DNA from 2 places in the Dietzia sp. KRD202 genome. Region 2 is predicted to be linked to the other one. Evidence: riboswitches for the same ligand, from Rfam matches in the RefSeq annotation. Region 2 holds a riboswitch; the other holds the start of a gene.
The links. Region 2 has a riboswitch for cobalamin ahead of J1M64_RS06535 (ABC transporter substrate-binding protein). Riboswitches for the same ligand answer to the same signal wherever they lie in the genome.
Positions count from the first base shown of each region.

Region 1: linked by a shared signal. The riboswitch ahead of J1M64_RS09680 (VWA domain-containing protein) and the one ahead of J1M64_RS06535 (ABC transporter substrate-binding protein) in region 2 are both predicted to bind cobalamin.

Region 1 covers NZ_JABFAN010000014.1:907-4,392, reverse strand. Annotated here, with positions in the region: gene J1M64_RS09680 (VWA domain-containing protein) at 1-1,737, opposite strand, end outside; cobalamin riboswitch at 1,759-1,943, opposite strand; gene cbiE (precorrin-6y C5,15-methyltransferase (decarboxylating) subunit CbiE) at 2,019-3,263, shown strand; gene J1M64_RS09670 (cobalt-precorrin-4/precorrin-4 C(11)-methyltransferase) at 3,260-3,486, shown strand, end outside.
Region 2 covers NZ_JABFAN010000010.1:33,157-36,642, forward strand. Annotated here, with positions in the region: gene J1M64_RS06525 (ABC transporter ATP-binding protein) at 1-452, opposite strand, end outside; gene J1M64_RS06530 (iron ABC transporter permease) at 449-1,534, opposite strand; gene J1M64_RS06535 (ABC transporter substrate-binding protein) at 1,539-2,579, opposite strand; cobalamin riboswitch at 2,634-2,813, opposite strand; gene J1M64_RS06540 (alpha/beta hydrolase) at 2,826-3,486, opposite strand, start outside.

The sequences.
Region 1 (3,486 bases), on a different contig from region 2:
CAGTCCCACCTTGTCGCGGCGGCGGTAGGCGTCCAGCAGTAGGGAGAGGATCGCGGTCTTGACCTGCTCCATCCGGGTGCGGGCGGCCATGGAGCCGGAGGCGTCCACGCAGAACAGCACGAGGTTGGACTCGCGGCCCTCGCGCACCGCCGAGCGCAGGTCCTCGGCGGCCAGCCGGAGTCGACCGCCGTTGCGGCCGGCCTCGCGACCCCGGGCGGACTGCTGCGGCGCGGCGGAGCGGATCGTGGCGGGCAGGTGCAGGTCGGCCCCGGTGAACGCGCCTGCGCCGATGCGGCGGCCAGTGCTGGTGATGGCCCTCGACCGGCGGCCGGCCGCGCCCTGGCCGGTACCGGCGACGGCGAGCAGGCGGGTGCGGTACGGCGCCGCGGCCGCGGTGACCGTGCCTGGCTCGGGCGGGGTGGGCCCGGGAGCGTCGCCCGGGGTGTCGTCGCCGGCCTGATCGCCGGCCTGGCCGTCGGCATCGTCGTCCGATCGGCCTTCCACCTGGCCGGAGCCCTCGGTGCCGGAGGCGTCGGCAGCGTCGGGGCTGTCCTCGGTCTGCTCGGCCTGGCCGGACGGGTGCTCGTGCCCGGCGTCCTCGGCCGAGGCCCGCGCCGGGGCCGACTCGGCGTCCGGGGCGTCTGCCGACGCGGACTCGTCTGCGGACTCCGACTGTTCGGCGTCGTCGGCCGGCGCGGTCTCGTCTCGAGGGTCGGGATCGGGCTCGTCGTCGTCGCCCAGCAGCCGTTCCAACAGGTCCTCGTCGAGGCCCGGCGCATCGAACGGGGCCCGACGGCGGCGGTGGGGCAGCGCCATGCGCGCGGCGACGCGGATGTCCTCGCGGGTGATCCGGGTCCGGCCCTGCCATGCGGCGTGGGCGGCGGCGGTGCGGGCGGTGACGATGTCGGCGCGCATGCCGTCCACGTCGAAGCCTGCACACACCCGGGCGATGGTGGACAGCGCCCAGGGGGTCAGTCTCACCCGGTCGAGTACCCGCCGCGCGGCGGCGATCCGCTCGCGCACTGCGGCCTCGTCGGCGGCGTGGGCGGCGACGAATCCCGCCGGGTCGGCCTCGAACGCGATCCGGCGGCGCACCACCTCGGCGCGCAGTTCCGGGTCCCGGGGCGCGGCCACCTCCACGGTGAGGCCGAAGCGGTCCAGCAGCTGGGGCCGGAGCTCACCCTCTTCGGGGTTCATGGTGCCGATCAGTACGAAGCGCGCGGCGTGCTCGACGGAGATGCCGTCGCGCTCCACGGTCACCCGGCCCATCGCGGCGGCGTCGAGCAGAAGGTCCACCACGTGGTCGTGGAGCAGGTTGACCTCGTCCACGTAGAGCAGTCCGCGGTGTGCGCGGGCGAGTAGGCCCGGTTGGAACACGGTCACGCCATCGGCGAGCGCACTCTCCAGGTGTAGTGATCCGGTGATGCGGTCCTCGGACACCCCGATCGGCAGCTCGACCAGGCGGACCGGCCGCCGCTCGGTGGGCGCGTCGTGGGGGATACGCCCGTCCGGGGTCTCGGAACCGCGGTCGTCAGGTGCGGAGGAGAAGCGGTCGCCGGTGACGACCTCGACCTCCGGCAGGATCCCGGTGAGGGCGCGGACCATCGTGGACTTGGCCGTGCCCTTCTCGCCGCGGATCAGCACGCCGCCGACCGCCGGGGACACCGCGGTCAGGGTCAGGGCCAGCGCCATGTCGTCGGAACCGACGACAGCGCTGAAGGGGTAGTGCAGTGGCATGGGGGCTCCCGCTCTCGTCTGCCAGGCTGGTCAGCGCGAGGCCGGTCTCCGGACTTCCCGGCTCATCTCGGATGTGCGCGCGGGGCGCGATCGCCTGAGAGGCCGGGTTACCGTAGCGGGCCCTGTGCCGGATTCTCACCGGCTTCCCTGATTCTCCCCTCCGCCCGCTCTCGCGGTCGTGGGGCACCTCGTGCTGTGGGGTCTGTTCGGTTGTGTGGTGCCGAGGCTAGCCCAACGGCCTGTCCCGGGGCGCCTCAGGTGTCGCGGTAGGGTTCCGCGTCATGAATGCACGGGTGGTGGTCGTCGGCATCGGCGGCGACGGGTGGGCGGGGCTCGACGAGGCCCGCCGTCGCGCCATCATGGGCGCCGATGTGGTGCTCGGCGGCGAGCGTCATCTGGCGATGATTCCGGGCGAGGTGACGGCCGAACGCGTGCCGTGGCCGCGGCCGCTGCGGGACGGGTTGCCGGAGCTGCTCCAGCGGTGGGTCGGGCGGTCGATCGTGGCCCTGGCCTCGGGCGATCCGCTGGTCGCCGGGATCGGCACCACCCTGATCGAGCTGCTCGGCGCGGACGCGGTGGAGGTGCTCCCGGCGGTGTCCTCGGTCGCGCTGGCCCGCGCCAGGATGCGGTGGCCGGCCGAGTCCGTGGCGGTGCTGCGCGACCACCGCGCGCTGCCCCGTGAGCTGGCGCCGGGGCGGCGGGTGCTGGTGCTCTCGGCCGACCGGCACACGCCGGGAGAGGTCGCCGCGGTACTCGTTGGCGCCGGCTTCGGGGGGAGCGCGATGACCGTTCTGTCCGATCTCGGGGGCCCGGCCGAGGCCCGGTTTTCCCGCGCGGCGCGCGACTGGGCTGTCGATCACGAGGCCCCCGCCCTGCACGTCCTGGCGGTTGAGTGCGTGGCCGACGCGTCCGCCCGACCGCTCGGACTGGTGCCGGGCCTGCCCGACGACGCCTTCGAGAACGACGGCCAGCTCACCCGCCGCGACCTGCGGGCTTCCGCCCTGTCGCGGCTCGCACCGATGGCCGGTGATTTGCTGTGGGACGTGGGCGCCGGCGCCGGGTCGGTGGGCATCGAGTGGATGCGCGCCCACCCGTCATGTCGGGCGATCGCGGTGGAGGCCGATCCCGAGCGGGCGGCGCGTGTCGCGCGCAACGCCGTGCGGCTGGGGGTGCCGTCGTTGGAGGTCGTCCACGGACGGGCGCCCCAGGCTCTGGACGGTCTGCCGCGGCCGGACGCGGTGTTCATCGGTGGAGGCGGCACTGCTCCTGGCCTGCTGAGACAGTGCTGGGACGCACTTCGTCCCGGCGGACGGCTGGTCGCGCATGCGGTGACTCTGGAGACCGAGCGCGTGGTGGTCGACGCCCGCGCCGAGTTCGGCGGGGAGCTGACCAGGATCCAGGTCGAGCACGCGGACTCGATCGGCCGGTTCGCCGGCTGGGCCCCCGCCCGTGCGGTGGTGCAGTGGGCGGCCGTGAAGCCATTCGTCGCTGCGGCTGATACTTCGGAAACAGGGGAGAGCTCGTGACCGTTCACTTCGTAGGAGCCGGCCCCGGCGCCGCTGATCTGCTGACGCTGCGCGCGGCTGCGTCCCTGCGCGAGGCCGACGTCTGCCTGTACGCGGGGACGTACCTCGACGACGGTGTGCTCGACCACTGCCGACCCGAGGCCCGGCTGGTGGACACCCAGCATCTGGACCTCGACGGGATCATCGGCGAGATCGTCGCCGCTCACGCCGATGGGCTCGAGGT
Region 2 (3,486 bases):
CGCTGCCGCTCGCCGCCGGACAGGGTCGCGTACCGCTGGTCCAGGCGGTCGCCGAGGCCGGTCGTGGCCGCCGCGCGCCGCACCACCCCGTCGTCCCCGGGACCTGGACCCGACCAGGCCGCGCGATGGGGGATGCGGCCGAGTTCGATGACCTCCCGGACCGTGGGGTTCTGGTCGGTGGTCGCCTCCTGCGCCACCAGTGCCAGGCGCCGGGACAGGCGTTTGCGGGGGAGTGATCGGATGTCCGTGCCGTCGAGGTGCACCGATCCGGTGTCGGGCCGGAGCACGCCCGTCAGGATGCGCAGGAGCGTCGACTTGCCGGATCCGTTCGGCCCCAGCACCCCGACCATTGTGCCGGGGGCGGGAGCTACGGTGACGTCGTCGAGGATGGTCCGGCCGCGCACGGACCACGAGACGCCTCGAGCCTCGAGGGTCGACGGGGCGGCGGTCATCGGCCGTGTCCCCGGCGGAGGAGGAGCCCGACGAAGGCCGGGACGCCGATGAGTGCGGTGGCCACCCCGATCGGCAACTCCTGGGGCGCGATCACGGTGCGGGAGACCGCGTCGATCCACACGACGAACACGGCGCCCATCAGCGCCGCCGTCGGGACGAGGACCCGGTGCCGGCCGCCGACCAGGGCTCGCGCGGCGTGTGGCAGCACCAGACCCACGAAGCCGATCGCCCCGCAGGTGCTCACGATGACGGCCGTGACGAGCGCCGTCACCACCATGAGCACCAGCCGGGTGCGGGCCACGTTGACGCCGAGGGCGGCCGCGGCGTCCTGGCCGAAGGTGAACGCGTCGAGGCTGGAGGTGTGCAGCAGGCACGCCACCAGCCCGAGCAGGACCACGACGCCGCACACCGCCACGTCCGACCAGCGGACGGAGGCCAGCGAGCCGAGCAGCCAGAACAGCACGCCGCGGGTCTGCTCGGCGTCGGCGGCGATGTAGACGACGAACGAGGTCACCGCGGAGAACAGCTGGGTCGCCGCGACCCCCGCCAGCACCACCCGGTCGGGCGTCCCGCCGGACGCGAAGGCCAGGACCAGGACGAAGCCGAACGCGGTGAGCGCCCCGACGAACGCCCCCGTGGTGAGCCCGACCGCGCCCGCGCCGACCCCGAGCACCACCACGAGGACCGCCCCGGTGGATGCGCCCGAGGAGATGCCGAGGATGTACGGGTCGGCCAGGGGGTTGCGCAGCAGCGACTGCAGGATGACGCCGCACAGTGCGAGCCCCGCCCCGGCCAGGGCCGCCATGAGAGTGCGCGGAAGCCGCAGGTTCCAGATGATCCCCTCCTCGATCCGCGTGAGCCCGGAGTCGGCTCCCGTGAGTCGGGCCAGCGCGGACTGGATAACGTCGGCGGCGGTGAGTCCGGACGGGCCGATGGTGATGACGAGCGCCGTCGACACCGCCAGCAGCCCCAGGCCACCGAGCCACAGGGTGACCAGTGCGGACGGTCGCCGCAGAGCCGGCCGCCGGCGCGGTGGCGCCGGGACCACCGGGGCGGTGGTCCTCTCGGGTGCGAGGGTCATCGGGTCAGTTGGCCGGGTCCGGCGCGCCGGCCCCCGGCGTGATGAGGCCCAGCTCGGTGAGCCCCGCCGCGACGGTCTCCACCCCGTAGATCGTGCGCAGCGACGGGTTCATCTCGGCGCCGGTGATGTCGATGAACCGCTTCTCCCGGACCGCCGCCATCTCCCGGGTGACGGGGTTGGACTCGAGGTAGGCGATCTTGGCCTCCGCGGTCTCGGCGGTCTGGCTCTTGCGGGTCAGGTCGCCCACGACGATGACGTCCGGGTCGCGCTCGGCCACGACCTCCCAGCTGATCTGCGGCCACTCCTGGGTGGTGTCGTCGAAGGCGTTCTCCAGGCCCAGGGTGATCGAGATGAGGCCGGGGGCACCGCAGCAGCCGGCCAGGTACGGGGACTCGGAGTTGGCGAACCAGTACATCGCGGAGACACCGCGGGCATCGACGCTCTCGGCGGCCTCATCGAGCCTGCGCTGGAGGTCCGCCACCAGCTCGTCACCGGCCTGCTCCACGTCGAAGATCCGGGCGAGCTCGGTGATCTCGCGGTAGAGCAGGTCCGGGGTGAGCGGGGTCTCGCGGACGCCGTCCCCGGAGTCGGCGACCTTGCCCACGCAGTCGGTGGGGGAGAGGTACGTACCCACGCCGAGTTCGTGGAACTGCTCGCGGGCGGCGACCCCGCCCTCCCCGAGGGTGCTGCCGAAGGAGGCGGTGACGAAGTCCGGTTCCACGTCGAGGACGGCCTCCATCGACGGCGCGTTGTCGGCCAGGCGGGGGACCGACCTGTTCACCTCGGCGAACTCGGGCAGGACCGGGTCTGTCCAGGTGGCGGTGCCGACCATCCGGTCGCCGAGGCCGAGGGCGTACAGGATCTCGGTGGAGCCCTGGTTGAGCGAGACGACCCGTTCGGGCGGGGCGTCGAGCTGGACCTGCTCCCCGCAGTTCTCGATCGGATCGGTGCCCGGGCCGGCGATCGCAGCCGGGTCGTGGGCGGTGCAGGAGGTCAGGGTGAGAAGGGTGACGCCGGCGAGGGCGACCAGGGTGGAAGAACGCATGGGTGTGCTCCGAGGTCGCGGGCCTGGAACGCGAAGCCCGGTGATGACCTGGCGGTTGTCACCGCGAGGGCCAGCCGGTATTCGGACTCGGGATCACCTGGACGGAAGCGCCTTCCCAGACCTCGCGGCCCAGTGGCATAGTGCCCCGCCATCACCCTCACCGCTGCGCGTCAGTTCCGGATTCGCACCGGATTCCCGCGACCGATCGGTCTCGCTGGCGATCACAAGGTAACACGCGCTCCGGGGTCAGTACGCCAGCCCCATCCGCATCGCGCCCACCGCCTCGGACAGCGCCGAGCGCGCGAGCGGGGTGGCCCCGACGGCGTTGACGAACGGGTGGACCAGCGTCTCGTGGCGGCGCAGCGAGACCGGGACACCGGCATCGGCCATCTTCCGGGCGTAGGCCTCGCCCTCGTCGCGCAGCGGGTCGAACCCGCCCGTGGCCACGTGGGCGGGCGGCAGTCCCGAGAAGTCCTCCGCAAGCAGGGGGGAGGCGCGGGGGTCGAGCCGGTCCTCGTCGGACCGGATGTAGGTCTCCTCGTACCAGTCCATGTTGGCCCGGGTGAGGAAGAAGCCGTCGCCGAACAGCTCGTACGAGCGGGTCCGCGCGGACATGTTGGTGGCGGGGACGAACAGCAGTTGGAAGTCCGGCATCTTCTCCCCGGCGTCGCGCGTCTGCTGGCAGACCACCGCCGCCAGGTTGCCGCCGGCGCTGTCACCGCCCACCGCGATGCGCGCCGGGTCCACGCCGAGCTCTTCGGCGTGGTCGCGGACGTACCGGAACGCGGCGATCGCGTCCTCGACCGCGGTGGGGAACCGGAACTCGGGTGCCAGCCGGTAGTCCACGCTGATCACCTTGAGCCGGCCCGTCTCGGCGATGTAGCGGCAGGTCGCGTCGTGCGAGTCG